Regions from separate parts of the Ferdinandcohnia salidurans genome, predicted to be linked through region 1. Evidence: riboswitches for the same ligand, from Rfam matches in the RefSeq annotation. Region 1 holds a riboswitch; each other region holds the start of a gene.
The links. A riboswitch is a leader RNA that binds a small molecule or an ion and turns the genes downstream of it on or off. The one in region 1 is predicted to bind S-adenosylmethionine.

Region 1 (8,162 bases):
TAGGACATTTCAGCTCGCGCAAGTTCAACACCAGACCAATAGTCTGGATATCCAGGGTCTGGAACTAGTGCAACATCACCTGGATTTAAAAGGCATTGTGGAATCTCTACCAATCCCGCCTTTCCACCAAATAAAACGGCTACTTCCGTTTCAGGATCAAGTTCAACACCATATTCGCGTTGGTAAAATTCAGCTGCTGCTTTCTTTAAGAATGCATGGCCACGAAACGGAGAGTACTTATGAAATTTAGGCTGGTCAGCAGCATTTTTAAGAGCTTCAACAATATGTTGAGGTGTTGGTTGGTCAGGATTCCCCTGTCCTAAATTTATAACATCATGCCCCTCGGCAACTACTTTGTTCACTTTAGCAACTAGTGATGCAAAAAACTGTTTCGGTAATTTTTGTAGGATTTCAGATTGTTGGAAATTTTTCATATCTACACCTTCTTTAAAATACTTGAAATATTAGTTGAAAATCATATATTGTTAGAGTTAACTTGTAAAGTATCATTTTTATGGAGGCAACCAAATGAATCTAAAAATTGCATGTATTCAGTATGATATCCAATTCGGAAAACCGCAAGAAAATTTTGACCGAATTTCAAAAGAAATAGAAAATACAATGAATCAAGACAAACCCGATATGATTATCCTTCCAGAGCTTTGGACAACTGGATATGATTTAACAAGATTAGATGAGATTGCTGACGAAAATGGCGATGAAACAAAAACGTTTATCAAAGCATTAGCAAAACAATACTCTGTAAATATTGTCGCAGGCTCTGTAGCTAAAAAGACAGAGCAAGGTGTGACAAACACAATGTTTGTCTTTAATCGAGACGGAGAATTGCTTAGTGAATACAGCAAACTACATTTATTCAAGCTCATGGATGAGCATTTGTATTTACAGGCAGGCGAAGCAAAAGGTGATTTTACCATTGAAAATGTACCAGCAGCAGGTGTCATTTGTTATGACATTCGCTTCCCGGAATGGATTCGTGCACATACAGCTAGCGGCGCTGAAATTTTATTCGTGGTAGCGGAATGGCCACTCCCTCGTCTTGAGCATTGGCGGACACTGCTTCTTAGCCGCGCCATTGAAAATCAATGCTATGTTGTTGCATGTAACAGTGTTGGTAGTAATCCTGATAACGTATTTGGGGGACATTCAATGATTATCGATCCATGGGGAACCATTATTGCGGAAGCCGGTACCCAAAGCACAACATTAGTTGGGGAAATCGACCTAAACAAGGTTCAAGAAGTGAGAAAACAAATCCCTATTTTCCAAGACCGTCGCCCTACTTTTTATTAATCGTTAAACTAAAATGTATATTGACAATTATGTATATTCATTGTTATGATTTTTATCAGTATTATAAAAATTTAAATATCGTTGTTTTATCTCTTATCAAGAGCAGGCAGAGGGACTTGGCCCGATGAAGCCCAGCAACCGACCGTAAAACCATCGTAAGGTGGGGCGCTATTTTTTCTAGCGCTGGGGAAACCCACAAGGCACGGTGCTAATTCCAGCAGGAAGTGTAGAACTTCTTGGCAGATAAGAGGTGCGAAGCCGTGTCTTCAAGCCTCTTTCTATGAAAGAGGCTTTTCTGTTTTTAGAGAAGCCTCCAAACTACTAAATTAATACTTCTGGAGGAATATAAAATGGCAGTATCATATCAATCGATTTACGAACCATTAACAGAAAGCGCGGCGGTGGCATTGGCCCTTCGTTTAGGTTTGTTTGAAGAAGGAACATTTTTAAAATGTAGAGAAATTGGGGATGGAAATTTAAATCTAGTTTTCCATATCACCGAAGAAGAAGGAAATGGCATCATCATAAAGCAGGCTTTACCGTATGCAAAGGTAGTTGGTGAAAGCTGGCCATTATCACTAAAGCGTGCAACAATCGAAGCAAATGCATTATTAGCAGCTGCTGATTATGTACCAACTCTTGTACCAAAGGTTTATTACTCTGATGAGATTCTAGCTATTACTGTGATGGAAGACCTTTCCCACTTGCAGATCTCAAGAGCAGGTCTTATTGAAGGTAAAAACTTCCCGCTATTATCTGAGCACATCGGAACATTTTTAGCTAAAACATTATTTTACACTTCAGACTTTGGACTAGAGCCATCAAAGAAAAAAATATTGGTACAAAAATTTATTAATCCTGATCTTTGTAAAATTACGGAGGATCTTGTTTTTACTGATCCATTTTTCGATATCGATACAAACAGTTTCGAAGAGGAATTACAGAAAGATGTTGAACAACTCTGGGCTGACCAACCACTAAAGCTTGAAGTTGCAAAATTAAAGCAGAAGTTCTTAACGCAAGCAGATGCTCTATTACATGGCGATTTACATACAGGAAGTATTTTCGCTAGTGAAACCGAGACGAAAGTTATTGATCCTGAATTTGCCTATTTCGGCCCACTCGGTTTTGATATCGGTCAATTTATTGCAAATCTATTATTAAATGCGATTTCAAGAGATTCTGAGTACCGTGAGCCATTATACGAACATATCGAAAGAACATGGGATGTATTTTCTTCAACTTTCTCAGACCTTTGGAAAAATGAAGCGGTTGAACTTTATCGTGATACGGAAGGCTATTTGGAATATGTTCTTGAGCAAACTTTTGAAGATGCAATTGGTTTTGCAGGCTGTGAAGTGATACGTCGAACAATCGGCCTTGCACATGTTGCCGACTTAGATGGCATTGAAAGCTATGAACAAAGAATTGCAACTAAACAACATGCACTTCGTTTAGGAAAAGAATTAATCCAAGAACGCAAGTCAATCAAGGAACCTGGAACTCTACGAAACTATGTAGAAAAAACTCACTAAGGAGTGACAACATGACCTACACAAAAACAGTTCCGCAATCCGTTCAGTGGAATGAAACACATATTAAACTATTAGATCAAACAAAGCTTCCGTTGGAGACTGTGTTTATCGACCTTTTTTCAATCGAGGATGTTTGGGAAAGTATTACCACTTTAAAAGTCCGTGGGGCTCCAGCGATAGGTATTACAGCTGCGTTTGGATTAGCTTTGTCTGCTCAAGGCTATGAGGTAACATCCTTAGATGAGTTCAAGGAAAGACTCCTAAAAGATAAAGAATACTTAGCAAGCTCACGCCCTACTGCTGTAAATCTAATTTGGGCATTGAACCGATTAGTTGCAAGTATCGAAGCTTCAAAGTCTGTGAATGAAGCTAAAACAACACTTGTTCATGAGGCGATTCGAATTCAAGCCGAAGATGAAGGGGTCTGTCGCCAAATTGGTGAAAATGCGCTTACTCTATTCAAAGATGGATTTAACGTGCTAACAATATGTAATGCGGGTTCGATCGCAACAGCTCGCTATGGAACAGCACTAGCACCATTCCATCTTGCAGCACAACATGGAATGAATCTATCAGTCTATGCATCTGAAACAAGGCCAGTATTACAAGGAGCTCGTTTAACAACTTGGGAACTCCTACAGTCAGGTGTGGATGTGACACTCATTACGGACAATATGGCCGCCCATACGATTTTGGAAAAAGGCATTGATGCCATCATCGTAGGTGCTGATCGAATTACTGCAAATGGAGATACTGCCAATAAAATCGGAACCTTCAATTTGGCGGTATTAGCAAAAACATTCGGTATTCCTTTTTATGTCGCAGCACCTCTTTCTACTTTTGATGTGACATTAGAAAGTGGAAAAGAAATTCCGATTGAGGAGCGAAATCCAGAAGAAGTGACTCATTTGGGTGGTGTTCGCGTCGCTCCAGAAGGGGTAAAAGTGTACAATCCAGCGTTTGATGTTACACCAAATGAACTTATTACAGCCATTATTACGGAAAAAGGGATTTTACAAGGCGATCTCAGAGCGGAAATCCATAAAGTGTTTGAAAAATAAAAGAAAATCCAGTGTGGAGGCACACTGGATTTTTTATGAGTTGAAAGCTCTTTATAGCACGCCTTCCAATTCCAACAGTTTTTCTTTTAAATCTGTTCGTGTACCAGTGTATCCCGTTAATGACCTGTCTTTTCCAATAACACGGTGGCATGGAACAACAATCGGAATTGGATTTTTCCTATTGGCTTGTCCAACCGCACGAACAGCTTTTGGATTATCAATGGCATTCGCAATATCCGCATAACAGCGAGTTTCACCGTAAGGAATATTCAAAAGTTCATTCCACACCTGTTCTTGAAACACTGTACCGCGAAATTTTATTGGGAAGCTGAACTTCTTTCGTTCCCCTCTAAAATATTCCTCGAGCTGATTTTTAATTTCTACAAGAGTAGCATCATCCGGAGCATAGGATGCATCGTACTTTTTATTAGCTACCTCCCAGTCCTCTTCAGAAAGCGAGATGTCAACTAATTCCATTTCTCGTGCAAGGATATAAATGGTTCCAAATATATCGGTTTTCATTTCACTATATTTATACATCACGCAGCACTCCCTTCTCTACTTTTATTTTACAAAACCCTGAAACATTTTGGAAATCCTTTATTTACAAAATAGTAAGCCAGTGCCTTGAATTTGCACTGGCTTTTCCCCGCCTTATAGTTTGAATCTAGTAATCATAGTGTTAAGTCTATTCGCTAATTGTGATAATAGCTCTGAATGGTCAGAAATTGTTTCCATCGTACTCGTTGTCTGTTGAACAGAGGCAGAAGTTTGCTCGACGCCTGCTGCTGACTGCTCGGAAACGGCAGCGATATTATCAATTGATACATTCATTTCCAGTGTATTGCTTGCAATTGTATCAAGATTTTCAGAAACCGTTTGGATCCGTTCTACCATGTCCGTAACCGCATCATAAATATCCTTGAAGGTTTGACCCGTTATTTGAATTTGCTTGGACCCTTCATCTACCTGGCTGTACCCATTTAATAAACCCTGAGCAACTGAGTTTGATTCGGTTTGAATACTATTTACAATTTCAGTTATGTCTTTGACTGAATGAGATACTTGTTCAGCTAATTTCCGTACCTCATCTGCAACAACTGCAAATCCCCTTCCATGTTCTCCTGCACGTGCTGCTTCTATTGCTGCATTAAGTGCTAACAGATTCGTTTGATCTGCGATATCTCGGATGACCTTCACAAGGGTTGAAATTTGCTTCGTTTGTTCGTCGAGTCCTTTTACCTTTTCAACAGAAAACTGCATGATGCTGTTTATTTTATTCATTTGCTCCGTTGAGGCACTCATATATTCATGGCCCTTTTTCGTCATTTCCAAGACGTTTTGAGACGATTCATTGATTTGAATTCCACTTTGGTTTGCTGTTTGAATTTTCTCAGCATAATCATCCATCATTTTAGCTAATTGCGTAGAGGAATTTGCTTGCTCTTCAGCTCCTGTCGACAACTCTTGAACGGTAGACGCAATTTGCTGACTCGCTGCTTTCACTTCACTTGATGAGATCATTAATTCGGAACTCTTTGTCGTTACTTGTTCGGAGACTGTTGTAATTTCACGAATCATTGATCGAAGGCTTTCATTCATTACATTTAATGACTTGCTGAGCAACCCTATTTCATCATGTCCTTTTACTTGAATGACATCGACATTTAGGTTCCCCTCCGCAATTCGATTCGAAATTCCAACCAATTTTTTAAGCTGCTTTCCAATATTTCGACCGATAATCACAAGGCTCAAAATAGCAATTATCGTCGATATGACAATTGAAACGAGTAAAACAATAGCTGTTCCAGTTACATTTGAATTTGCTACTGTAATCGCACGTTCACTTTTGACTTTCATGTTCGCTCGCAACTGGTCCAATTGTCTGACAGTATCCTTAATTATTTGTTCAGCTTCCCTGCTCGCTTCTATTGAACTTAACTTGTTCGCCGAAACAACCGCTGGAAAAACTTTTTCATCAAATAAAGTGGTGAGCTTTTGTTTATTTTCTCCAACCTTATTATAGTGCTGAAGCTCTATTGGTGTTAGCGAAGGTTCAAGTTCATCAGATAATTCGTCATATCGTTTACTTAAGTCGTGGAATGCTGTTACATGTTTTCCATTACTATCTTGTATGTAAATACTAATCTCGCTGCCTAGCTGGTTGAAAACGCTAGCAATTTCGGTAATCATTATGGATTGCTCTCCGCTTTTTTTCACTTCTTTCATTTCATTATTTACATGATACAGCTGTACAAAAATGATTAAAGCCGATAAACAAAATAAAAGAATGGTAATCGTAAATGCCACTCCATATTTATAGCCAATCTTCAAATTATGCCACCATGCGGCTAGTTTTGTAGGTGACTTTTTATGTACGTTTTTTTCCCGTTTTTCTCTTTTTGACCCCTTCAATTGCCTACCCCCTGCTTACTACGTTTCTCTATTTTAGATATTTCGACAAAATCTCTGTTACACTATTCTTTATTATAGTAGAAATTGTCGGACTTTGAAATGAATTCTGAGAATTAAACAAAGGAATATTCACTTGTATTTGGTGCAAATAGCCTCCTGTGGTAAAATAAATAAGTTAATCATAGTGTTTTTAATAAGGAGCAAGAGAATGAATATTGTTGTTAGTACGTTAAATGCAAAGTATATCCATACAAGCCTGTCCATTCGGTATTTAAAGGCTTTTGCGGCACCTGAATTTGATGTTACACTTGCGGAATATACAATTAAGGATCCAGCAATGAACATCGTTACTGACTTGTATCGAAAAAAGCCGGATGTTATCGGCTTTAGCTGTTACATTTGGAACATTGAAGAAACCATTAAAGTCATTAAAATGCTAAAGAAAATAAATCCGGAGCTAGTCATCATCCTTGGCGGCCCTGAGGTGACTTATGACGTTCACGAATGGCTTGAGCGCATACCAGAGGTTGATTATATTGTCGTGGGTGAAGGGGAAGAAACCTTTAAGGATCTACTCACTGCGATTCGTGATAATGAAAGTAAAGATGACATCAGTGGTGTCGCTTTCCGTAAAGAAGATCGCATGAAAATCAATCCACAACGAAATAAGCTCAATCTTAAGGATTTACCTTCACCATTTCGATTTGAAGAGGACCTCGAACAGTTATCAAAACGCGTAACATACATTGAGACAAGTCGTGGTTGTCCATTTAATTGCCAATTTTGCCTTTCCTCCATTGAAGTTGGAGTGCGCTATTTTGATCGTGAAAAAGTCAAAGACGACATTCGTTTCTTAATGGACCATGGTGCTAAAACTATTAAATTCGTTGACCGCACCTTTAATATTAGCCGAAGCTATGCGATGGAAATGTTCCAGTTCTTAATTGATGAACACCGTCCAGGTACTGTTTTTCAGTTTGAAATTACAGCAGACATCATGAGACCTGAAGTCATTGACTTTTTAAACAAAAATGCACCTGCTGGGCTGTTCCGATTTGAAATTGGAGTTCAATCTACAAATGACCTAACAAATGAATTGGTTAAACGTAAGCAAAACTTTGCGAAGCTGCAGCGGACCGTAATGATGGTAAAAGAAGGCGGAAAAATCGATCAGCATTTAGATTTGATTGCCGGTCTACCTGAGGAAAATTACCAATCCTTCCGAAAAACATTTAATGATGTGTTTGAAATGCGTCCTGAGGAACTTCAGCTTGGCTTTTTAAAAATGCTTCGTGGAACTGGAGTTCGAATCACTGCTGCACAGCATGATTATATCTATATGGATCACTCGCCTTATGAGATTCTAGGAAATAATGTTTTAAGTTTTGAGGACATAACAAGAATTAAACAGGTTGAGGATGTTCTCGAAAAGTATTGGAATGACCATCGAATGAACGAGACGGTAGAATTTTTGGTTACTCATAGTTTTGAGACACCATTTGATTTCTTCCAAGACTTTGGCACGTATTGGGACGAGCGTGGATGGTCTCGAATTGGTCACCAGTTAGAGGATTTATTCAAGCGTCTGTATGAATTTTTACAAGCGACAAACCAACATCAGCTTCCAGTTATCGAAGCTATCATGAAATATGATTATTTAAGAAATCAAAAATACAAGCCACGGAAGCCTTGGTGGGAGGACCTTGTGAGTAAACAAGATCGGGCAACCTTCTATCAGGAGGTCGTGGAAGACCCGAATGCTTTAGGTGAGGAATTTAGCAAACTGAAGCTTCAAGAAAAAGATTTGTACAAGCATACAGTTGTCGAAAAAATTCCA
Region 2 (8,162 bases), on a different contig from region 1:
TTATCAAGGTGAAGAATACACATCAAACGCAATTACCGTGACAGTTAACGTCACCACATCTACATTAGCCAAGCAAATTGCGGAGCTTGCAGAATCAAACCAAATCGATCATTCACTAATGAAACAACTAACAAACCGATTAGACCAAGCACAGCACCATTATGACAAAGGCGATGCGCAACAAGCAAAGAAACACCTAGAAGACTTCACAAAACATCTAAATAACAGCAATGCTAGTAACGAAATTAAAGAAATGCTCACTAACAATGTAAACGCAATTTGGGAATAAGGTAAGACAGTGTCATAGCTACAAACCCCCATTTGGTTTCCGCCAAATGGGGGTTTGTTATGCTCAAAGATGACTTCAATATAGTAAAAACAAGTTTTAAAAATATCTGTACTAATTATGAATTATTAATTCAAACAAACGTTTGAATAGCAGCTTAATCAAGTAAGGGTCTGAAACTTGAATTTCAAACAAACATTTGATTAGTAGGATATTAAGTCCCTTGAAATAGTCTGTTTCAGCCATAATTTTCATAAAAATTCTATTTTAAAATATTAATGCTTCAATATGTGCATTCTTGTTTAAATGATTGGCTGCCAACCAACAACTCTACTTCTTTGAATAATCTTGCAAGTTATAGACTCGTTTGAAGCTTTCAGTTTGATTGCGTAGTTCATCTATAAACTTTTGGGCGATTAAGGAGATTGGGAGGCTCTTTTTCGTTACAATGCCGTGATATGAATAGGAATCGACTTCCTCTTCGATATAAATTGGTAGGATTTGATTACTTAATACATATGGATCGGATTGTACAGATACGTCACCGTAAAAACCGACTGCAAAGCTCTCGGAGATCACTTTTTTCATCGATTCTGAATTTCCGGAAGTGAATACAATATTGGGTTTGCCAAATTTCTCAAGCTTTTCACCCATAAAATAATTGGTCGCATAACCTTCATCAAAGAGAACAATAGGATATTGGACAATCTCTTTTAACGAGACAGTTCTCTTTTTTGCCAATGGAGAGTATTGTCCAACATATGCAATCATCTTGCTCGTTAATAATGGTTTAAAAGATAACCTTGGATCGATTTCTGAATCATGTCTCAATGATGTTAACCCTAAATCAATTTTCTCCTCTAGAACAAGCTGGTTTGTAAAGATGGAACCACCTTCGAATAACTTAATATGAACCTCAGGATATTGAATTTTAAAAAGGTTAAGTGCTTTAGGTAATATATTTAAACTAAAACTAGGTATTGCACTAATGGACAAGGAGCCAGATAGTTGGGAACTTTGAACACTTATCATTTCTTCTAATTCATTCACTTTACTTAATATGACTCTAGCTTGCTGGATGATAATTTTTCCTGCTTCAGTGGGCTGGGTTCCTAGTCGGGAACGAGTGAAAATTTTTAATTTCAAATCCTTTTCTAAACTCGCAATGGATTGACTAATGGTCGGTTGGGTAATTTGAAGACTTTCTGCTGCATGAGAGATTGATCCCGTATCAGCTATTTCGACAATATACTTTAGTTGTTCAAGTTTCATAGGAGCCTCCTCATTTAATCCGAAAGTATATTATTAGCACAATAGTATTTTAATATAATAATTGACGAATAATTTTAAATCTTCTAAAACGTCATTGACAATAATAACATTATCATGTAACTTTATAAACTATATATATAAATTTAATATTTAATCTCTTATCTAGAGTAGCGGAGGGACTGGCCCGATGAAGCTCGGCAACCACTCATGTTTCGACATGAAAAGGTGCTAATTCCAGCAAAACATTATGTTTTGAAAGATAAGAGGGGACGGACGTTTCATATGCTCATATGCCTCTCTTTCTTTTGAAAGAGGGGTTTTTCGTTTTTTTAGATCATTTTTTAGAAAAAACAGGATTCTTAAGCAATGCAGGTATATATAGTAATTACCTATGGAAGTATAAAAAATTTTGAGTATACGGAATATTCAATCATATGATTTAATCAAACTAAACCCGTTCCCTGTTAAATAGGAATAAACTGGGAATTAATTGGAAGGAGAGAGTAGATTGAAAGCAATCCAAGTATACAAGAACTTCAAAGTAAACCTTACGAATGATAACAAAATCTTAATTGTCACCTTTGATAGGCCACCTGTAAATGCTTTAACTCAAGAAAGCTATGAAGAGCTTAGCGCGATCGTTGAGTACGTGAATGCTCATAATGAAATTTGTGCGGTGGTTCTAAAGGCTGAAGGAAAGGTCTTTTGCGCAGGTGCGGATGTTAAAGTATTAGCAACGTATACACCCGCAGATGATGTCGTTCGTCGACCAAAGCTTCGTAAGGTTTGGGAGGATTTGTATCATTGTTCTGTCCCTGTTATTTGTGAGCTAAATGGAGCTGCTGTTGGAATGGGTGCAGTATTAGTAGGGTGCTCGGATGTTATTATTTCATCTGAAAAGGCATATTTCGCAATACCAGAAATTAATATTGGGCTGGTTGGAGGAGCGAAAGGTTTATCAAGGATTTTACCCTATCAAAAAATACGGACAATGGCTCTGACTGGTATGAAGTGCACTGCCCAAGATGCATACCAATTAGGAGCGATTGAAGCGATCGTTGATGAGAGTGAACTGAGCAGTAGGGTCATGGAATATGCTGAAACCATTGCAAGCAAAGGGTACAAAGTAGTAAGAAAGTGGAAGGAAGCATTATTACTTACAGAGCAGGTTGGAATAAAAGAGGGAATTATGCTGGAACAAACTCTAAATCTAGACTTGGCAAAAGTGAAGTAGCATTGGATTTTATTAAAAATGACGTATTGGAAGGTGTGTAAATCTGTGAGACCGTTAAGTGGAATAAGGGTGTTAGATTTTACCCACTATATTGCAGGACCTTATTGTTGTCAAACGCTAGCCGATCACGGTGCGGAAGTTATAAAAATAGAACCTATTAATGGGGAGCCTTCAAGGGTAGCTGAGCCTATCTATAACGATATTAGTATATATTTTGAAACGATGAATCGGAATAAAAAGGCACTATCTCTCGATTTAAAATCGAAGGAAGGGCAAGAAATAATAAAAAAGTTAATTGAAAGCGCTGATATTTTAGTAACGAATTATTCAGTAGGTGTTCCTGAAAAACTGGGAATCGATTATGAGACGATTTCTAACATTAATCCCAAAATTATAATGGTTCATATTACGGGATTTGGTTTAACGGGGGCAAACAAAAACAAACGTGCTTTTGATGGAATGATTCAAGGGTTAAGTGGAGCCGCTCATTTAACAGGAGAACCAGACGGGCCTCCAATAAAATCAGGATTATTCATTGCCGACCATATCACTGGATTGCAAGGTGCTAACGGCGCACTGCTTGCGCTTCAAGCTAGGGAACGTACAGGTAAAGGGCAATTGGTAGATGTTGCAATGCTTGATTCTATGGTATCCATGTTATTTGAAAATTTATCACTCGTTAGTGTGCTTAAGGAAAATCCGATGCGAATTGGAAACCGCAGCAGAAATGTATTTGCAACTACCTTTCCGGCAGTAGATGGTTATGTATATATTGCGGCTCTTGCTCCGAAAATGTGGAGTGAATTTTGCAAAGTGATCGGACGTCCCGAATGGGGGAGTGAGACTTCACCTTACTACACCGTGAATGGGAGACTTGATAACTATGATGAGCTTGAAAAGCGAATATCGGAATGGACATCAAGTAGGACGGTTTCCGAAATTGTTGACTTACTAGAAAATGCATCAGTCCCTTGCGGAAAAATCAATACGATTGAGGATGTACTTAAAGATGAACACTTACGTAATCGGGATATGCTAATTGATATAGAAATCAATGACACAAAAGTAACAGTTCCAGGTGTAGTCGTCAAACTATCCGATGAGCAAAGTGTATTAAAAAATCGATCTCCTGAAATTGGTGAGCACACAAAGGAAATTTTACAAGAAATAGGTTATTCTTCTTCAACTATTGATGCCCTTCATAAACAGGGGGTAATTTCCCGAAAGAAAGATCCTACAAAAACTATTTAAAAATATCAAAGGAGCTACAAGGTTTTACTTATTATAAATGGATTCAAAAAAATGATGAAAATAAGAAGAGGGGGAAACAAGATGAAAAAAAGATGGTTCATGTTGGCAGTAGCTTTGATTTTTGTATTGCTAGTAGGCTGTTCAAAGTCAGAGGAAACAAAAACTTCGGATGAAGGCAAAAAAGAGGATGATAGTTTTCCAGAAAAGCCAATAACACTAATTGTTCCTTATGATACTGGTGGTAGTACAGACACATCTGCACGGGTATTGGCTGAGGCAGCGTCCAAGCACCTACCAAATCAAGTATCAATCGTTGTTGAAAACAAACCAGGTGGTTCCTCAACTGTGGGATTAACACAATTATTTAATGCCGAACCGGACGGCTACACAGTTGCGGTAACAATGGAAACGGGTGTTGCAATCAAAACACATACCGATGAATTGCAATACGAATGGGATAGCTTCGAAGAAGTACTTCGACTTGTATCAGCTCCTCAATTATTGATTATTCGTGAAGATGCTCCGTGGCAGGACTTTGGAGAATGGTTAGAATATGTAAAAGCCAACCCTGGAAAATTTAAGTATGCACATTCAGGAGTAGGCTCGATTGGCCACCTAGCAATGGAAGAGCTTGCTTCGAAAACAGGTATTGAAATAGTTGGTATCCCATATAGCGGCGGTGGACCTTCTATGCAGGCACTTCTATCAGGAGAAGTGGATGGTGCCATAGGTAATCCATACCAAGTAGATGACACGATAAACCGAATTCTTATAGATACAGGTGCTGAAAAAAGTGAGTTATTCGAAGCTCAAATATTAAAAGATTATGGAATTGATAGCGGAAATACACCTTGGATCGGACTACTTGCAACACCAGGTGTACCTGAGTCAAGATTGGATATCATCCATCAAGCGTTTAAAAAGGCTCTCGAAGATCCAGAAGTAAAAGCTAAGCTAACAGATTTAGGGCTTGCACCTTATTATGCGGATAGTGATGAGTTTAGAGAAGTAATAAAAGATCGATATGATAAAAACAAAGTAATTCTTGAAGCGATTGGTGCGATAAAGTAAAAGGAATTTAGCTCATATCGAAGGGGCTGTTCTACAGAAGAAGTGCATGAACTATTACTCTATATCTAGGAATGTATAAAACATATACCAAGGGGTATCGAGCATTAGGTGGAGCGCGGAAACTGTAGAACAGCGTTTTTAATGAACTGATGGAGGTGCGAGATGACGATAAAACGATCTTCTTATCTAGTTTTACTGCTACTAATAGTAGTTGGAGTTGTGTATATCAAAACGGCGATTGACCTGAATGGTGGAACAATTTCCGATATAGGAGCAGGTTTTTTTCCTATCATTCTCGGAAGTTTATTAATTATTTTATGTGTAGTTAGTTTCATTCAAAGTGTATTGAAAACGAATGATAAAAAATTGGATTTGCCAAATCTACCCTTAATATTAATTACTATCGGAATATCGGCATTATTTATTATAAGTTGGAACTGGTTTGGCTATTTTTATATAAGCCTCGTTGTATACCTCTTAGCATTAATGACCGTTTTTTATAAGGAAGAGTTGAGAAATAAAAGCAGACTCTTGAAAAATATCTTACTATCATTATTCATTACGGGGTTAATCTATTTTGTTTTTGATTACTTGTTAGGATTAAGGCTTACTTAGGAAAGGTGTCATATAAAATAATCTAGATTCAAGGAGTTGAAGCTATGGAGTTTCTTAATTTTGACTTTTCTTCATTATTTTCTCTTTCAACCCTATTCGCAATTATATTAGGAACATTTGTAGGAGTATTAATAGGTGCTTTGCCAGGGTTGGGTGCAGTGCTAGCACTTGTACTAATGCTCCCGTTGTCATACTCAATGGATCCCATGGCAGCTATCCTCCTATTATTAGCCACCTACCAGGGTGCTGAATACGGTGGTTCGATATCCGCTGTTATATTAGGTATTCCAGGTACTCCGGCGGCTTTGGTAACTGTATTTGATGGTAATGCCATGTCAAAACAAGGTAAACCTGGAAAAGCCATTGCCTATTCATTAACGGCCTCCGTAATTGGTGGTTTAGCTGGTGGGTTAGCACTGATTTTCTTATCTGGTCCACTAGTAAAATTTGCTTTATCCATTGGTGAACCAGAGTTCTTTTTAATCGGTTTGCTTGGATTATTTGCAGTAGGAATGCTGAGTTCAGAGGATAAAGTGAAGAGTCTCATTGCAGCTGTACTTGGTTTAATGGTGGGGACAATCGGGATGGATGCATTCACTGGGGCGCCTCGCTTTACATTTGGGGAAATTGAATTAATGGAAGGTGTAGACTTAGTTGCATTATTAGTCGGTATGTTCGCAATCTCAGAATTATTAATTATGGTTAGTAAGGATTTAAAGGTGAAATATCAAACAGACCAAAAAGGTCTTTCCCGATTTATGACAAGATTAAGTTTTAAAGATTTCAAGAAGATATTTAAAGCATCAACACTTGGTTCCCTTGTCGGTATTATTATCGGAATCATTCCTGGTATGGGTGCCGGTCCAGCTTCATGGTTTTCCTACTCGATTGCCAAAAAGACATCCAAGAGCCCAGAAACATTTGGAAAAGGAAATCCTGAAGGGATTGCAGGTCCTGAAGCGGCAAATAATGCAACAGTAGGCGGTGCTCTATTACCATTATTAACACTTGGTATTCCTGGGTCACCCTCTACATCCTCCCCTTTTATATATATGCAAAAATTGTCAATGAATTCCCTGGATTTGTCACCTCAAGAATGAACTGTTTAATAGGAAATGAAGCAATGAATATGCTGATGGAGGGCGTAGCAACTGCTGAGGATATAGATAAAGCAATGAAGCTAGGATTAAACCATCCAATGGGACCACTCGAATTAGCTGACTTAGTTGGTCTTGATACGAGACTGCGTAATATGCAATATTTGCATGAAACCCTGGGTGAAAAATACCGCCCTTGCCCCTTACTTACCAAATATGTAAAGGCAGGAAGACTGGGGAGAAAGAGTGGAGCGGGATTTTATGAATACAAGTAATAAGGAGGGATTGTTATCAATTTCTCTTGTAGAATACTAGAATATCAAGAAAAGATAAGAAGGTTTATAGAATCTGAGGTTGAACCGCTCGCCACATCCATTGAAGAGAATGACTTGATACCTGAAAAGCTTGTGGGGATGTCAAAGGAATTTGGGCTGTTTGGGTTAAGCGTACCGGATGAGTATGGTGGATTAGGTCTTAGTATGGTAGAAAAATGTGCCATTTATGAAGAACTCGGAAAAACCCATAATGGATTTACCACCTTAATCGGTGCTCATACAGGAATTGGATCAATGGGGATTGTTCAACTTGGTACGCACAATCAAAAAAAGAAGTACTTACCTAAAATGGCAAGTGGAGAATGGATTGCAGCATTTGCCTTAACGGAGCAATCTGCAGGTTCAAACGCATCGAACATAAAAACAAGAGCAGAACGTAAAGGCGATAAATATATCATTAATGGTTCAAAGTATTATATTACGAATGCAGTTGTTGGGCATGTTTTTACCGTTTTAGCGGTTACTGACCAGGAAAAAGGGGCAAAAGGCATAACCGCATTTATAGTGGAAAAAAGTTTTCCAGGATTTAATGTAGGAAAAATTGATCAAAAAATGGGGCTGCGTGGCTCGCATTCTGCTGAATTAATTTTTGAAGATATGGAAGTACCTGTTGAAAATGTTTTAGGAGAGATAGGGCAAGGGTATGTGAGTGCTTTGAAGATATTGACAAATAGTCGAGTCGGGTTGGCTGCAAGGAACCTTGGATCTGCTGAAAAATTATTAACCTATTCATTACAGCATGTTCATGAAAGAGAGCAATTTGGTGTTCCTTTAATGGAACTCCAAGCGATTCAACACATGATTGCTGACATGAGTATGCAAATTGAAACATTGCGAGCCATTACGTACCGTGTCGCTGGTTTAACAGATCAGAATCAAAGAGTCGTAAAGGAAGCAGCTATAGCAAAGCTATACGCGTCAGAGGTTTACAATAAAGTAGCCGACCTTGCTCTCCAAATACATGGTGGGAAGGGCTATATGAAGGATTATCCAATTGAACG
Region 3 (8,162 bases), on a different contig from region 1:
GCATTATAAAGAATTACAGGAAAAACGAGCTAACAAAGAAGCTCGCCAGTAAGGCGAGCTTTTGTTCTATCTTATTTTGCAGCTTGTGTTTTAAGTGCTTCTGCTTTGTCAGTACGCTCCCATGGTAAATCAAGATCATTTCTACCAAAGTGACCATATGCAGCAGTTTGCTTATAAATTGGACGACGAAGATCCAGCATGTTAATAATTCCAGCAGGACGTAAATCAAAATTATCACGAACCAAATCTACAAGTACATCCTCTGACACAGTTCCAGTTCCGAATGTGTCAACAGAAATAGAAACTGGTTGAGCAACGCCGATTGCATACGCAAGCTGAACTTCACATTTATCAGCTAAACCAGCTGCAACGATGTTTTTCGCAACATAACGGGCAGCATATGCAGCTGAACGGTCAACCTTAGTTGGATCCTTACCTGAGAATGCGCCACCGCCATGGCGAGCATAACCACCGTACGTATCAACAATAATTTTACGACCAGTTAAACCAGCATCCCCTTGAGGACCACCAATTACAAAACGGCCAGTAGGATTAATGAAATATTTTGTATTCTCATCAATTAGTTCACTAGGAACGACAGGATTGATTACATGTTCTTTTAAATTACGTTGAATTTGCTCTAATGAAATTTCAGGATGGTGCTGAGTTGAAATAACAATTGTATCAATACGAACTGGATTGTTGTTCTCATCATATTCAACAGTAACCTGAGTTTTTCCATCTGGACGTAAATATGGAAGAATCTCATCTTTACGTACCTTTGTTAGTCTGCGTGATAACTTGTGAGCTAATGAAATTGGTAGAGGCATTAATTCTTTTGTTTCGTTACAAGCATAACCAAACATTAATCCTTGGTCTCCAGCACCAATTGCTTCAATTTGCTCATCTGTCATTTGACCTTCACGTGCTTCTAACGCTTGGTCAACCCCCATTGCAATATCTGGTGATTGCTCATCAATGGATGTTAAAACAGCACAAGTTTCATAGTCAAATCCGTATTTTGCACGTGTATAGCCAATCTCTTTAATCGTTTCACGGACAATCTTTGGGATATCTACATATGTAGAAGTTGTAATTTCTCCCGCAACAAGTACAAGACCTGTTGTGACAGAAGTTTCACACGCTACGCGTGCATTTGCATCACTTGCTAAAATCGCATCTAAAATAGAATCTGAAATTTGGTCACAGATTTTATCTGGATGTCCTTCTGTAACAGACTCTGAAGTAAATAAACGGCGTCTATTTGTCACAAACGCTTCCTCCTTTTCGGATTCAGAATCGAATAGGTTCGAGTTCTGACATTCATTGATACGGTACTCATTCCCTTAGTATTGTTACCTTCACGATTTTCTATCCTATATTAATGAACAGTTATCTGCGATCAAATGCGCCTTGGCGTATTTGCGCCCGATTTTTAGGCCCACACGATGTGGGTCATAAAGACGTTGCCACAGGAAGTGGCGTTCTTAGTCTTTGAACTTACAGCTCGAAAAATTACCGCTAAAAAATCGAGGCATCCGCCGGAGGCTTTAACATTATTCAGTCGGTGTTTGACCCAGACTGAATAATGTTAAACACATATTACGCGTTAAGTAACATCAATAAAACCAATAAAGAATAAAAAACCTTTCCCACTTTTTTGAGGAAAGGTTTATCGTTTATCCAGCCTTTCACTCTTATCGATCAAGGTCATACCTTGCTCAGGTTAGCACCTTATCACTTTTACGAATGTGGAGACCTACTAAATAGGTTTCACAAAAAAACATTTGATATGTAAGAAAAGTGATGGTTGCCGGGTTTCATTGGGCCTGTCCCTCCGCCAGCTCGGGATAAGAGAGTATCCGTTCAATGACATATCATATCGCAGTATTCCTTAAGGTGTCAACAGAATTTCGAAAAAAAACAAAGTCGAACTGTGTCACACTATTTCCACGAAATCGACAAACTTTAAAAAAATTATCGATTATAAAGGACTATTTTAGAATCCGTGCGCACTTTTTAATGATATGTTACGTAAAATACGTTAAATAGTATAGACTATTTTTATTAATGTGTTATACTAATTGTAAATTTGAGATAATTTATGGAAATTTAAAAATTAATAAAGGATGGTTTAACATGAATTCAGTTGAAGTTTCAAATGAGCAGCTATTAGAATTAGTGAATGGAAAAAACGCACTCCATAACCTATCTGTTCCTATTTTAGTTGAAAAAGTACTATCTAGACAAGAGGGAATCCTTACTTCGACTGGGGCTATACGTGCGACAACTGGGAAATACACCGGAAGATCACCAGAAGACAAATACATCGTAGAAGAAGCATCTACTAAAGATAGAATTGATTGGGGTAAGGTAAACAAACCAATTTCTGAAGAGGTATATGAAAAACTTTATACAAAAGTACTTTCATACTTAACAGAAAAAGATGAGATTTTTGTATTCAATGGATATGCAGGTGCTGACAAAAAAGTACGCATGCCAATCCAAGTAATCAATGAATATGCTTGGCATAATCTTTTCTCACAACAAATGTTTGTTCGACCATCTGAAGAGGATCTAAAAACACATCAATCTGAATTCACAGTTATTTGTGCACCAAATTTTAAAGCTGATCCTGAGGTAGATGGTACCCACTCTGAAACATTCATTATTATTTCCTTCGAAAAACGAACAGTGTTAATCGGAGGAACTGAATATGCTGGAGAAATTAAAAAGTCAATCTTCTCTGTGATGAACTATGTATTGCCTGAAAAAAATATTCTTTCTATGCACTGCTCTTCAAACGTAGGCCCAGAAGGTGACGTTGCATTATTCTTTGGTCTATCTGGAACCGGAAAAACAACTCTTTCAGCAGATCCAAAACGTCGTCTTATTGGAGATGATGAGCACGGTTGGTCTAGTTCTGGTGTGTTTAATATTGAAGGCGGTTGCTATGCTAAATGTATCAACCTTTCCCGCGAGAAAGAACCACAAATTTTCGATGCGATTCGCTTTGGGTCTGTGTTAGAAAATGTGGTTGTAGATGAAAAATCCAGAATAGCAGATTATGATGATAATTCATTAACTGAAAATACAAGAGCTGCATACCAAATTGAAAATATTGATAATATTATTGTGCCTAGTATTGCAGGTCATCCGAATACAATCGTATTTTTAACCGCTGATGCTTTTGGTGTTTTACCTCCTATCAGTAAACTAACTAAGGAACAAGCCATGTACCATTTCTTAAGTGGCTATACAAGTAAACTAGCAGGAACAGAGCGTGGTGTTACTGCTCCACAAGCAACATTCTCAACTTGCTTTGGATCACCATTCCTACCACTTCCTGCAACAGAATATGCAGAGATGTTAGGTAGAAAGATTGATGAACACAATGTTCAAGTATTCTTAGTGAATACAGGTTGGACTGGTGGAGAGTATGGTATTGGAAGCAGAATGAAACTATCATATACTCGCGCAATGGTTCAAGCTGCTTTAGAAGGCGAGTTAAACAATGCTGAAACCGTGAAGAATGATATTTTTGGTCTAGAAATTCCAATTCATATTCCTGGGGTTCCTGATGATGTTCTTCAACCATCCAAAACATGGGCAGACCAAAGTCAATACTATGTAAAAGCGAAAGAATTAGCTGTAAAATTCAAAGAAAACTTCAAGAAGTTCTCTAATGTTGCTAAAGAAATCGAATTATTGGGCGGACCACGCATTTAATAAAACGAAGCTCGGGGAAATTAGTCCTCGAGCTTTTTTGTTTTTGGCTCCCTTGTTTTCATCCACTCAGTTAATCGTCTTACTGTTTCTCGATTTTCATTTGGCGGAAAATAATGAGTGTATTGTGGAAAATACCAACTTTCCACCTCTTTTCCGAGTTCCTTTATTCTTTTTTCTAGACGATAGGCATGGTTAACAGAAACATTTTTATCCTTTTCACCATGAATAATAAGAACTGGAGCCTCCAGCTTTTCAAGTTCGTATAGTGGTGTTCTCCATTTATAACGTTCAGGATATTTTGTTGGTGTTCCTCCAATTACCCGCTTCAGCATTCGCCGTAAATCGTTTCGTTCCACATACGTTAGGCTTAAATCACTTACGCCACCCCATGTCACGATCGTACATACCTGGGGATGCTGAATGGCCGTAAGAAGGGCCATTACTCCTCCGCGCGAAAACCCAAAGACATGAATCCGAGTCGGGTTCACTTTTTCATGATCCTCAAGCACTTTAAAAGCAGAAAATGCATCATACCTGTCATGACCAGCGAAATCTTCATTCCCATCTCCCCCCTGATTTCCCCGATAAAAAGGTGCCATCACTACAAAACCTTCTGAAGCAAATTGGATGATGCGACCAATTCGAACCATACCTACATTTTTTATACCACCGCGTAGATATAAAAAACCGTCGTATACACCCTCTTCCATTGGTTCGGCAAGATAACCTTTCACTTTTAGTCCTTTACTCCAATATGTAATTAAATAAAGATTGATTGCCGGATTGGGAGACGGAAATCTCATTTTTTCAATAATAGTGCCTTCCACCATAATATCTATCCTCTCTAAAACATGATTGTACAACCTTTACTTTAAATGTTCTTAAAAAACGCAAAAATAGGCATTCACACATTTTTGTCACGTTTCATAGTCTATCTTAAGTAATTACTAAAGTCGACAGATGAACTGTCAAGGAGGAATGAATACATGCGCCGTATTCTTGCAAGCCTTTTTGCATTACTGCTTATTATTCCGTTAGCCGCTTGTAATAATGACCAGGTCCAAAAAATCCGTATTGCAGAGGTTACTCGTTCGGTGTTTTATGCACCGCAGTATGTAGCGATTACCGAAGGATTTTTTGAAGAAGAGGGCTTAGAAGTTGAATTAACAACTGTACCAGGTGGAGATAAGACTATGACTGCGTTAATTTCTGGTGGTGCTGATGTAGCCTTAGTAGGTTCTGAAACATCCATCTATGTTGAGGCACAAGGCTCAACCGACCCTGTAATAAATTTCGCAGCTCTTACACAAACGGATGGTACATTTTTAGTCGCAAGAGAGAACATCGAAAACTTTAGCTGGGAGCAACTCAAAGATAGTACATTCCTTGGCCAACGTAAAGGCGGTATGCCACAAATGGTTGGGGAGTTTGTATTAAAAAAGCATGGAATTGACCCACAAGGTGATTTGAATCTCATTCAAAACATCGACTTTGCCAATATTTCTAGTGCTTATGCTTCAGGCACAGGAGAGTTCGTCCAGTTATTCGAACCAACTGCAAGCCTTTTTGAAAAAGAAGGCCGTGGCTATATTGTCGCATCTTTCGGTGAAGAATCCGGTAAGGTCCCATATACATCCTTTATGACCAAGCAAAGCTTTATTGATGATAATGGGGAAGCCGTTGAAAAATTCACAAGAGCGATTTATAAAGCACAACAATGGGTGGATTCCCATAGCCCAGAGGAAATCGCTGATTCGGTTCAAGAGTTCTTCCCAGATACACCACTTGATCTAATCACTTCTTCTATTGAACGTTACAAGAATCAAGGTTCTTACGCAACAAACCCTGTTTTATCAGAGGAAGCTTGGAATAACCTTCAAGACATTATGGATGAAGCAGGAGAATTACCAAAGAGAATTGACTACAACACACTTGTTAACACAAGTATTGCTGAAAAAGTAATTTCCAAATAGGAGTGTTACTATGAGCTTTTTGTCAGTAAAAGATATACACCATGTTTATTTTACAAAGGATTCTACAACGACCGCACTCGAGAATATTTCACTCACAATCGAGGAGGGAGAGTTTATCTCTCTTCTCGGCCCTAGTGGGTGTGGTAAAACCACTTTACTCTCTATTATTGCTGGATTATTAAAACCGACATATGGAGAGATTTTGATTGAAGGTAAAAAGATTGAAAAAGCGAAGTCCGATATCGGCTATATGCTGCAACAGGACTACTTATTTCCATGGAAGACAATTGAGGAGAACATCCTTGTTGGCTTACAAATCATGAACCAAGAAACAGATTTAACAAGGAAAAACACTTTAGAACTACTTGAAGAAATTGGCTTAAAAGGGGTTGAAAAAGCTTATCCGAAACAGCTCTCAGGAGGGATGAGACAAAGAGCCGCATTGGTTCGCACGCTTGCAACAAACCCAAAAATCCTTCTACTTGACGAACCATTCTCTGCACTAGATTTTCAAACGAAGCTGAAATTGGAGGACCTTGTATCAGAGACCTTAAAGGAATACCAAAAAACAGCCATTCTTGTCACGCATGATATCGGTGAGGCGATTGCCATGAGCGACCGAATCTTCCTGCTTTCTAAAAGACCGGGTAAGATTGCAAAAGTATTTGATATCCCAGAGAACCTGCGCAATGAGACTCCATTTGATGCAAGACAACACCCAGTGTATTCGAATATTTTTCAGCAAATATGGGAGGAGTTAGATAAACTTGAAACAAAACCTGAATATTAAAGACCTTCACAACCATTATCTGCAGTCGATTAAAAAAGAGAAAAGACTAGTCAGATTTTATCAAATCCTCATTTTTATTGTCTTTTTCGGGTTCTGGGAAATTGCGAGTCGAAGCCATTGGATAGACCCTTTAATCTTTAGTGCTCCTTCAAAAGTGTGGAATCTATTCTTAGATAAAATAAATGATGGAAGTTTGTTTAATAATCTTGCTGTAACATTGTTTGAAACAGTGCTAGGGTTTATTATCGGAACTGCCCTAGGGGTTTTAATTGCCGCGCTTTTATGGTGGTCAGAACGTCTTTCAAACATCCTTGATCCGTATTTAGTTGTTTTAAATGCAATGCCAAAAGTAGCATTAGGCCCAATCTTAATCGTTGCCTTAGGTACCGGATATGTGTCAATTATTGCAATGGGCGCAATCATTTCGGTTATTATCACGACAATTGTCATCTATACTTCGTTTAAGGAAGTCGATTATAATTACATCAAGGTACTACAGACCTTTGGAGCAAATCGGAAACAAATCTTCCGTGATGTCATTCTCCCCTCATCCTTTCCAGCCATTATCTCCACATTAAAGGTTAACGTTGGATTGTCATGGGTCGGAGTCATTGTTGGAGAATTCCTTGTTTCAAAGCAGGGCTTGGGATATCTTATCATTTATGGATTCCAGGTATTTAATTTCACACTCATTTTCCTAAGCTTATTATTGATTGCCATTTGTGCCACTCTCATGTACCAAGGAGTTGAGCTCCTCGAGAGAAAGCTAATAAAGGATTCTAAATAGAAAGCTCATCTAGTATCAACTAGAGAGCTTTTTTCGTTTTCAAATACTTCTCTACATAGTCAATGCTGTGAGTTAACACATCATCCTTCATGATGAAGCTATATCGTCGGTCCGTCTTTACATGGTCTAGTGGAATTTCTTTTAGCAAGACAGGCCCCTTTGTTTCAAAATAAGTATCTTTCTCAAGAAGGCGGGTAATTTCAGCAAAATATATATTTTTAATAATCGTTTTCCCTTTTCCTACGACCTTATATTGACCCATATATTCGATTTTCTGAACCTCAGCACCTGTTTCTTCCATAACCTCACGAATCGCGGCAGCTTCGGGAGTCTCCCCCTCTTCAACCTTTCCCCCTGGAAATTCAAGCCCTCGTTCAGAATGGTTTGTTAAAAGCCATTGATCCCGATATCGACAAATGACCCACACATGCTTCGGTTTGTCCGAAAAAGGATCGGGTGTAAACGATAAATTCACTTCATTATGATACATGTCTTGAAAAACAATCATTTTTTTATCTCCAATATCGTTGTTTTTATTATTATGATAACATAAAAACAAGCCGCTTCATGTAGAAGTGGCTTAATCAATATGACCTAATACATCAAGTATGCCTTGTGATTGTATGAAATCTTTTGCTTCCTGATCTCCAAGCTGATAAATCATCTGAAAAACCTGCAGCATGTTTGTGTCGTACTTGTCATTTGATGAATCAAAATGATATTCCACAAAAGGGACGTGTGCACGTAAAAATCCTTCAACTTCGCTTGCATAATTCGAATCAAAAAGCTTTCGCAGTTGATGAATTTGCTCGTCTGTCGCTTCAATCTTATACTCCCAAGTAGACCCAGACTTTACTTGAGAAATTTCCCCACTTCCTACAGC
Region 4 (8,162 bases), on a different contig from region 1:
TTTTTGTAACATTGAAAGGTCACCTTTTGTCCTTTTTGTATATTATAACAAACCCTACTAATCGTTTCTTGTTCGAGAGCTTTTACTTTGCATATAATGGAAACTAAGTAAACCTTGAAAATATTTTTTACCCCCGTATCTTTTCATACCCTTTTATTCGTTTATAAAATAGAGACGCGCTGAAGGAGTGATTGTTTTGCATAGTAAGCTTTGGAATGGTTCAGAGGACTTTAGAGAACAGAAGGAATTTTTTACTGAGGAACAACTTCATGATCTCTATCCGCTGCTCCGACGATATTGCCAGTTTATATCCCAAAACAGCTGGGATGGAGAAGATCTCGTGCAGGAATCCTTGATTAAGGCTTGGAAGCATTATAGGCACCAGCCTACAATCTCTAAAGCACTCTTGAATAAAATAGCCCGAAATGTATGGATAGACACAGTGCGAAAACGAAGCAAAGAGTCTCTTGAAGCTATTACTGATGATGGATATGATGAATCCCTGCAAATGGAGAAACGCTTCGAGGCTGTACAACAGCTTATGAGTAAGCTAACACCGAAGCAAGCTGTCATTTTTGTTTTAAAAGAAGGGTTTCAGTTTCAACTACTTGAAATAGCTGAACTATTAAACACAAATGAGACTGCTGTGAAAGCCGCCATGTATCGTGCAAAACAGAAAATGGAGAAGAAAGAAGAAATTCCACTTATCGAGCAATATTGGACAGAGGAAGATCGTGAGCAGATTCAAAAAGTACTATATGAATCTTTAAACAAGCAAGATCCATCCATATTAATCAGGACGATACCTTCTATCCATTCTTTATCGAAAAACACAAATCCAACTTGTTCTATGCAAAAATCACGATCCTACAAATTTCCTTCAAGCACTGTCTCTATGGCTATGGCTGCATAATAAGATGCAAGCGAATAAGGAGGAAAATAATTTGAATTCGATACCATATGTAATTGAACAATCCAGTCGTGGGGAACGATCGTATGATATTTACTCGAGGTTATTAAAAGATCGGATTATTTTGATTGGTGACGAAATAAATGATTCTGTTGCCAATAGTATAGTTGCACAGCTATTATTTTTAGCAGCTGATGATCCCGATAAAGATATTTCCCTTTATATTAACAGTCCCGGTGGCTCTACTTCTGCTGGTTTTGCCATTTTTGATACGATGCAATATATTAAACCAGATATTAGGACCATTTGTACAGGTATGGCTGCATCCTTTGGTGCCATGCTTTTGCTAGCCGGAACAAAAGGAAAAAGATTTGCCCTCCCAAATAGTGAAATCATGATCCATCAGCCGTTAGGTGGGGTGCGCGGCCAAGCAACTGAGATTGAAATTTCCGCAAAACGCATCCTTAAGCTTCGAGAACATACCAATCAAATCATTTCAGAACGCACAGGTCAACCAGTTGAGAAGGTAGCAAAGGATACTGATCGGGACTATTTTATGAGTGCAGAAGAAGCAAAGGAATACGGGATAATTGATGGAATAATTAAATAACCATCTTTATAGAAAAAGCGAATACCACTCTCAAATGGTAATCGCTTTTTACCTTTTCAGGATTTGTTATGCAGCCTTTATTTTTTTACCTTTATTTCGTTCAAATCTTGGAAATCCAATTAGAATGGCAATAATACCACATATTAAAATTGCAATTGGATAATAGGAATATGCCAAAATGCTTAATGGCGAAATTGCCGCCAACCCTGATGCGACAAGCATTTGTCCTCCATATGGAACAAGCCCTTGCCAGCTACTCGAAAATATATCAAGAATACTTGCAGATTTTCGTGGATCAATTTGGTATTCATCAGCAATATTCTTTGCCAATGGACCAGTGATAATAATAGAAATTGTGTTGTTAGCAGTAGCTAAATCTGTGACACTAACCAATCCAGCAATTCCAAACTCTGCCCCTTTTTTCGTTTTAATTTTACTCGTTACAAAGTTTAGAAGCCATTGGATACCACCGTTATGCTGGATAATGCCAATCATACCTCCGATTAAAATCGCAACAATGGCTAAATCCTCCATATTAATAACACCTTGGGAAACAGCTTTTATAAATCCAGTCAAGGTGTAAGAACCATCAACTAAACCAATAATCCCTGCAAAAATGGTCCCACCTAGAAGAACAATTAAGACATTCACTCCCAGTAAAGCAACAATTAGGACGGCTAGGTATGGAACTACTTTAATAAACTCATATGAGTAATCTCCTAAAGTTTCAACACTATTACCAGCAGTAACGAACCAAAGAATGATTGCAGATACGATAACGGCAGGTAACACAATCAGAAAGTTAGTTTTAAATTTGTCACTCATTTTCGTTTGCTGTGTTCGTACCGCTGCGATGGTAGTATCAGATATCATCGAGAGGTTATCTCCAAACATCGCCCCACCAATGACCGTTCCCATTGCTAAAGCCAGCGGTATCCCAGTTTGTTCTGCAATGCCAATACCAATTGGAGCAAGTGCGGCAACCGTTCCCATTGATGTCCCCATCGATAGAGAAATGAAACAACCGACAACAAATAATCCGACCATTAATAGATTACTAGGAATAAAAGTTAACCCCATATTTACGGTAGACTCAACTGCCCCCATGCCTTTTGCAGTTTCAGCAAATGCACCAGCTAAAATAAAGATAACCGCCAACAGCATAATGTTGGGGTGACCAGCACCTTTTGTAAATATATCAATTTTCGTTGATAATTTTTCCTTTTTATTCATTATTAATGCAATGGCAGAAGCAATAATAATCGCAACATTTAATGGCATATTTGAAAAATCACCGGAAATAGCTCCAGTGCCGACAAATAATAAGACAAAAATTAATAATGGAAACAACGCAGAGAAGCTTCCTTTTTTTACATCTTCCATTTCTACCAACTCCTTTCATTTTAAAAGATGAAATCAGTGCATCGTCATTCCACCCGTAACATTTATCCCTTGCCCCGTCATATAATCCGAGTATGTTGAGGCTAAAAACACAACAACATTTGCGATATCTTTAGGTTCAGCCGTTCTACCTAGCGGAACCTGAGAACAGTCCTCCTGCCTTATTAGCTCAGCATTAAGCCCTCTTAACTCACCGCCTATTACTCTTTCCTTACGCTTCATGTCAGTTTCTACGATGCCAGGACAAACCGCGTTCACATTGATTCCATCTTGAGCCAATTCAATTGCCATTGTTTTTGTAAAGCCTAATACAGCATGTTTGGAAGCAACATAACTTCCCATTAATCGGTACCCATTTTTACCCGCTTGCGAGGATATGTTGATAATCTTTCCACCTTGCCCTTGCTTTTTCAGGATTCTTGCGACGGCTTTACTGAACAGGTATACTCCTTTTGCGTTCACGTCCATCACAAGGTCCCAGTCTTCTTCTTTTATATCTACGGAGTAATCCATTTTTGAAATTCCGGCGTTATTCACTAAAATATCTAAACGCCCAAAATGCTCCATTACTTCTTGAACCGCTTTTTCAACCTGTGCGGCTATTGTAACGTCTGCCTGGAAGTAAACTAACTTTTCATTGGAATTTTCCGCATTAAATTCTCTATCCACTACAGCTACTTTAGCCCCACACTCTAAAAATGCGTCCACAATCGCTTTTCCGATACCTTGGGCACCGCCAGTTACAATAGCTACTTTTCCTGTTAAATCCATACAATACATTTTAGTATCCTCCATGCCTTCATAAAAAAAGTATTCGCGTCTGATTACTTGGTTTTATCCTGTAAAAGGAACAGGTACACCGTCACACCTGCTAATGCAGTTGGACGAGAGCCCCGTCCTTGTTTCCTTTATCCCCAAATTTCTTTTGAGATATCTACAATGTATTTCAATTTCGCCCATTGCTCTTCTTCAGTTAAAATATTTCCGTGGTGCGTCGAAGCAAAACCACATTGCGGGCTGATACACAAATTTTCAAGTGGTACAAATTGTGATGCTTCTTTTACACGTGCGATAATATTCTCTTTAGATTCTAATTCTCCACGCTTTGATGTAAATACACCAAGAACAACGCGAGGGCCATTATTTGGGATATACTCTAATGGAGTGAAGTCCCCCGAACGATCGTCATCATACTCTAAGAAAAAGCCATCCACTTTTTCTTTCGCAAAAAGAGTAGGAGCAATTTTTGCATAGCTTCCTTCGAATGCCCAGTTAGAACGGTAATTTCCACGACAAAGGTGGGTCGTAATTGTTAAATCTTCCGGCTTTCCCTCTAATACGCCATTAGCCACTCTTAACGCTAATTCGATTAATTCTTCACGTGTTGAACCACTATCATTAAAAGGGATCTCCGGTGCATTGAGACCTGCTATGTAAACATCGTCTAGTTGTAAATAGCGGCAGCCTGCCTCATAAAAGGCTTTAATGGCATCTCGATATGTTTGAATAATATCATTCGCATATTCCTCAAGATCAGGATAGATTTCCTTGTTACGGATTCCAGCATTAAACAATTGATTCGGACTTGGAATGGTTTGCTTTGCAATCGCACGGTCACCCACGATTTCTTTAAATTCAATGAAATCTTTAACATGTGGGTGCTCAGGATTAAAGGAAATTTTCCCAATAACTCGCACGTCGTATCTCTCGGTCTCTTCTTCCTTGAACTTAAAGCCATGGTTCGGAACATAGCCCTCTACTCCATTCAAATGCTCTAAGAAATCTGTGTGCCAAAATCTCCGGCGGAACTCGCCATCTGTAACGGCATGTAAGCCAATTTCAATTTGTTTATCTACAATCTTTTTAATTTCTTCTGTTTCAATATCATGAAGTTCGTGTGCTGAAATTGCTCCAGTTTGAAAATCTTTTCTTGCCTGATGAATTACTTCTGGACGTAATAAACTTCCTACATGGTCTGCACGAAATGGAGCCTTTACTAACGTTTTTGTCATTTTAAAACCTCTCCTACCTTTTAATTTTGGGACAAGGGACCTGTCCCTCCGTCCCACACAAAAAACCCTCTTCTTGCAAATAAGAAGAGGGTTGGATAGACATATGAAGTCCCGCTCTTCTTATCTTCTAGCTTGTTGCTACTGGAATTGGCACAGTACTTAAAAAAGTCTGTTGCCGAGGCTTCAAAGGGCCAGTCCCTCCACCTCTCTGGATAAGAAAATTCGAAATATTAAATTATGAATTAAACTTTACGCTCAAATGTAAAATTTGTCAATAGTAATTTTCCAAATAAACCTTTGGTATCGACTTGTTGTGTACTTCTTACGCTCTACGACTTTTTAGTGTTTTTCCAATTAATCTCACTTATAAAAGTAGATCCCAAGATTAAGATGCCACCGACTATTTGTATGAGGTTCATACTTTCATTTAAGATAATGGCAGCCATGATTACAGCGGAAATGGGGTCAATATAGCTTAATACGGCAATCGTTTGACCTTTTAATTTTTTTATTGCTGAAAAATATAATAGGTACGCAACCCCTGTGTGAATGATCCCAACCATTAGTAATAGACTGATTGACTGTAGACCAAGTCCTGAGTAATTCAGGCTTTGCGTAGCTAAAACGTATGGAAACAGTACAATCGAAGCCATTGAAAGCTGCATAATGGTAGTTTCAAAATCTGATAGGCCTTTGATAAACTTGTTGATTAGAATCATACTTGCGTAAAAAGCTGCAGCGAGTAAGCCATTCAAAATGCCTACAGGATGGTTGTATGTTCCTGCCGATGTTTCAGCACCTGGATTAACAACTAAAAGCAAACCTACAAAGGCGAATACAATGCTAGTTCCCTTCATCCAAGTCCATTTTTCTTTCAATAATAGCGGTGCCAAAATCATAACAAACACTGGGGCAAAATAATAGCTTAGTGTAGCATTCGAAATAGTTGTATATCGATAAGATTCGAATAGAAAAATCCAGTTGAAGCCCAACGCTGCCCCGGATAAAAGCAGTAAGATAAGATTCCGTTTTGACATTTTCAATGAAAACTTTTGCTTTACTAGAAAACTGGCACCAATTAAAAACAAACTTCCAATTGTCCCCCGAAATAAAGCCATTTCGCTCGAAGAAAGATCAATATTCTTCACAAACAACCCAATACTACCAAAAATCAGCATTACTCCTATAAAAATAAACTTTGCCTTCATATCCCTACTCCTATTTATAGTCCCGCCCTCTTCCCCTATGTGGCAAAAGAACAGGCACAAAATGTCCTAAAACTAAATGAAACAGAAAATCTCTAATATGAGATTCTCTGTTTCACATGTTACATTGCTTTATTTAAATTGTCAGCCTATATTTTTATTTCCTGAATCTTTTACGTAAAAAATCTTAATCTCGTAATCTGTCCCTCTATAGATGAATCGGTCCCTGTGGTCCAACTGGAACACCGATTAGGTACCAAATCACTGCAATTATGATCCAGAATATACCGAAGAATACCGTGTATGGAAACAATCCAGAAATCAATGTTCCTAACCCAATATTTTTATCGTATTTTTTCGCAAAAGATAATAATAGTACCAGATATGGAAGCATTGGGGTAATAGGATTTGTAATCGAATCTCCCACGCGGTAAATGGCTTGTGTAAAGGCCGGGTGGTAATCCAAATACATAAACATCGGTACAAAGATTGGAGCAAGAATCGCCCACTTTGCTGATGCACTTCCAATTAGCAGATTTACAAATGCAACAAAAATAATGAACAAAATGATTAACGGAACACCTGTTATCCCTATATCATTAAGGAAGTTAGCCCCTTTAATCGCAATGATTGGACCTAGATTACTCTCGCTAAAGAATGAAAGTAATTGTGCGGCAAAAAACACTAAGACAATGTAAGGTCCCATCGTGCTCATCGATTTTCCTAAAATATTTCCAAAATCTCTTGAACTAGTAATTGTTTTGGCACCAAGTCCATAGAAGAAACCAGGAATAAAGAAGAAAATTGTTAATAATGGTACAATCCCTGAAATTAATGGGGATCCATCGATAATCGAACCAGTTTCCGGATTACGTAAAATGCCATTTTCAGGAATAATCAGCGCCAATAAAACAATTACATAGACAGCTGTAGATATTCCTGCCCATTTTAGTCCGCGACTTTCATCTAATGAAATGTTTTCAATTGCCTCAATTTCACCTGTATATTCCCCAAATCTTGGAATCGTAAATTTATGCGTGACCCATACAGAAACAAATAACAGGACAATTGCTGATACCGCGATAAAATAATAGTTCATAGCAGGATTTGCTACATAATTTGGATCTACCGTCTGAGCAGCTGGACCGGTAAACCCAGCGACAAGTGTATCAGACATGCCAATAATGAAGTTTGCAGCAAATGCTCCAAGTGTGGAGGCATATGCCATAATGAGTCCCACGAGTGGATGATATCCAAAAGCCATTAATACGCTTGCTGCGAGTGGCGGCAATACAATTGGACCTGCATCACCAGCTGCGTTTCCTACAATCGCAATTAAAATAATGATTGGAATAATTAGCTTTTTTGGAGTCGTTAAGACCGCACGCTTCATAATCGTTGAGAAGAATCCGCTATTTTCAGCCATTCCAATCCCAATCATCATAACAAGAACCATACCAAGTGGAGCAAAAGCGGTAAAGTTCGTCACTGAATTTAGTAAAATTGCAACTAGACCATCCCCAGTTAAGAGATTAATAGCCTCCACCGCTTCTCCTGTCGTGGGATGTGTTGCTGATACATTGAATAACGATGCAATATAAGATGAAATTAAGGTAATGGCACAAAGAATAATAAACAATACGATTGGATCAGGTAGCTTATTCCCTGCGTACTCAATCGAATCCAGCATTCGATTAAAAAATGTTTTATTTTTTTTCGTTGTAGTTTGCGACATACTATCTCCTTTCTGTGATGCTTATTTATTGTTAGTTAATGTTAATGCTGTAAAGACGTGGAATCGCAATCCGTCTTTCAACGCTTCTTCATCAATATCAAATTTAGGATGGTGGTGTGGATATGTGATTCCCTTTTCTTCGTTCCCTGCACCAATAATGACAAAGCAACCAGGTTTTTCATTACTGAATGCAGAAAAATCTTCTCCACCAAGAAGCGGATCAACCCACTCAAGTGTTCGATCAGGTAAGAACTCTTCAATAACCTGTACAACTTCATCTGTTACGTGT

Region 2: it holds a riboswitch for S-adenosylmethionine, as region 1 does, so the genes downstream of both, ACFSFW_RS16105 (enoyl-CoA hydratase-related protein) here and mtnK (S-methyl-5-thioribose kinase) in region 1, are expected to answer to the same signal.
Region 3: it holds a riboswitch for S-adenosylmethionine, as region 1 does, so the genes downstream of both, metK (methionine adenosyltransferase) here and mtnK (S-methyl-5-thioribose kinase) in region 1, are expected to answer to the same signal.
Region 4: it holds a riboswitch for S-adenosylmethionine, as region 1 does, so the genes downstream of both, ACFSFW_RS18225 (5-methyltetrahydropteroyltriglutamate--homocysteine S-methyltransferase) here and mtnK (S-methyl-5-thioribose kinase) in region 1, are expected to answer to the same signal.

Annotation. Positions count from the first base shown of each region.
Region 1 is NZ_JBHUEK010000008.1:100,363-108,524, reverse strand. It holds gene ACFSFW_RS06430 (pyridoxal phosphate-dependent aminotransferase) at 1-434, opposite strand, end outside; gene ACFSFW_RS06425 (carbon-nitrogen family hydrolase) at 529-1,314, shown strand; SAM riboswitch class I at 1,405-1,564, shown strand; gene mtnK (S-methyl-5-thioribose kinase) at 1,665-2,849, shown strand; gene mtnA (S-methyl-5-thioribose-1-phosphate isomerase) at 2,861-3,910, shown strand; gene ACFSFW_RS06410 (methylated-DNA--[protein]-cysteine S-methyltransferase) at 3,962-4,450, opposite strand; gene ACFSFW_RS06405 (methyl-accepting chemotaxis protein) at 4,565-6,325, opposite strand; gene ACFSFW_RS06400 (B12-binding domain-containing radical SAM protein) at 6,534-8,162, shown strand, end outside.
Region 2 is NZ_JBHUEK010000025.1:344,433-352,594, reverse strand. It holds gene ACFSFW_RS16115 (FIMAH domain-containing protein) at 1-289, shown strand, start outside; gene ACFSFW_RS16110 (LysR family transcriptional regulator) at 617-1,558, opposite strand; SAM riboswitch class I at 1,714-1,824, shown strand; gene ACFSFW_RS16105 (enoyl-CoA hydratase-related protein) at 2,067-2,792, shown strand; gene ACFSFW_RS16100 (CaiB/BaiF CoA transferase family protein) at 2,838-4,043, shown strand; gene ACFSFW_RS16095 (Bug family tripartite tricarboxylate transporter substrate binding protein) at 4,125-5,114, shown strand; gene ACFSFW_RS16090 (tripartite tricarboxylate transporter TctB family protein) at 5,277-5,729, shown strand; gene ACFSFW_RS16085 (tripartite tricarboxylate transporter permease) at 5,774-6,829, shown strand; partial or broken gene ACFSFW_RS16080 (3-hydroxyacyl-CoA dehydrogenase family protein) at 6,793-7,101, shown strand; gene ACFSFW_RS16075 (acyl-CoA dehydrogenase family protein) at 7,135-8,162, shown strand, end outside.
Region 3 is NZ_JBHUEK010000005.1:24,990-33,151, reverse strand. It holds gene ACFSFW_RS02590 (gamma carbonic anhydrase) at 1-52, shown strand, start outside; gene metK (methionine adenosyltransferase) at 72-1,271, opposite strand; SAM riboswitch class I at 1,695-1,857, opposite strand; gene pckA (phosphoenolpyruvate carboxykinase (ATP)) at 2,140-3,729, shown strand; gene ACFSFW_RS02575 (alpha/beta hydrolase family protein) at 3,750-4,559, opposite strand; gene ACFSFW_RS02570 (ABC transporter substrate-binding protein) at 4,716-5,702, shown strand; gene ACFSFW_RS02565 (ABC transporter ATP-binding protein) at 5,713-6,492, shown strand; gene ACFSFW_RS02560 (ABC transporter permease) at 6,470-7,279, shown strand; gene ytkD (RNA deprotection pyrophosphohydrolase) at 7,299-7,787, opposite strand; gene ACFSFW_RS02550 (hydrolase) at 7,860-8,162, opposite strand, start outside.
Region 4 is NZ_JBHUEK010000026.1:1,212-9,373, reverse strand. It holds gene ACFSFW_RS18250 (pirin family protein) at 1-12, opposite strand, end outside; gene ACFSFW_RS18245 (sigma-70 family RNA polymerase sigma factor) at 197-913, shown strand; gene clpP (ATP-dependent Clp endopeptidase proteolytic subunit ClpP) at 918-1,520, shown strand; gene ACFSFW_RS18235 (Na+/H+ antiporter NhaC family protein) at 1,587-2,903, opposite strand; gene ACFSFW_RS18230 (SDR family NAD(P)-dependent oxidoreductase) at 2,937-3,701, opposite strand; gene ACFSFW_RS18225 (5-methyltetrahydropteroyltriglutamate--homocysteine S-methyltransferase) at 3,830-4,933, opposite strand; SAM riboswitch class I at 5,051-5,152, opposite strand; gene ACFSFW_RS18220 (DMT family transporter) at 5,263-6,141, opposite strand; gene ACFSFW_RS18215 (AbgT family transporter) at 6,347-7,873, opposite strand; gene ACFSFW_RS18210 (M20 metallopeptidase family protein) at 7,895-8,162, opposite strand, start outside.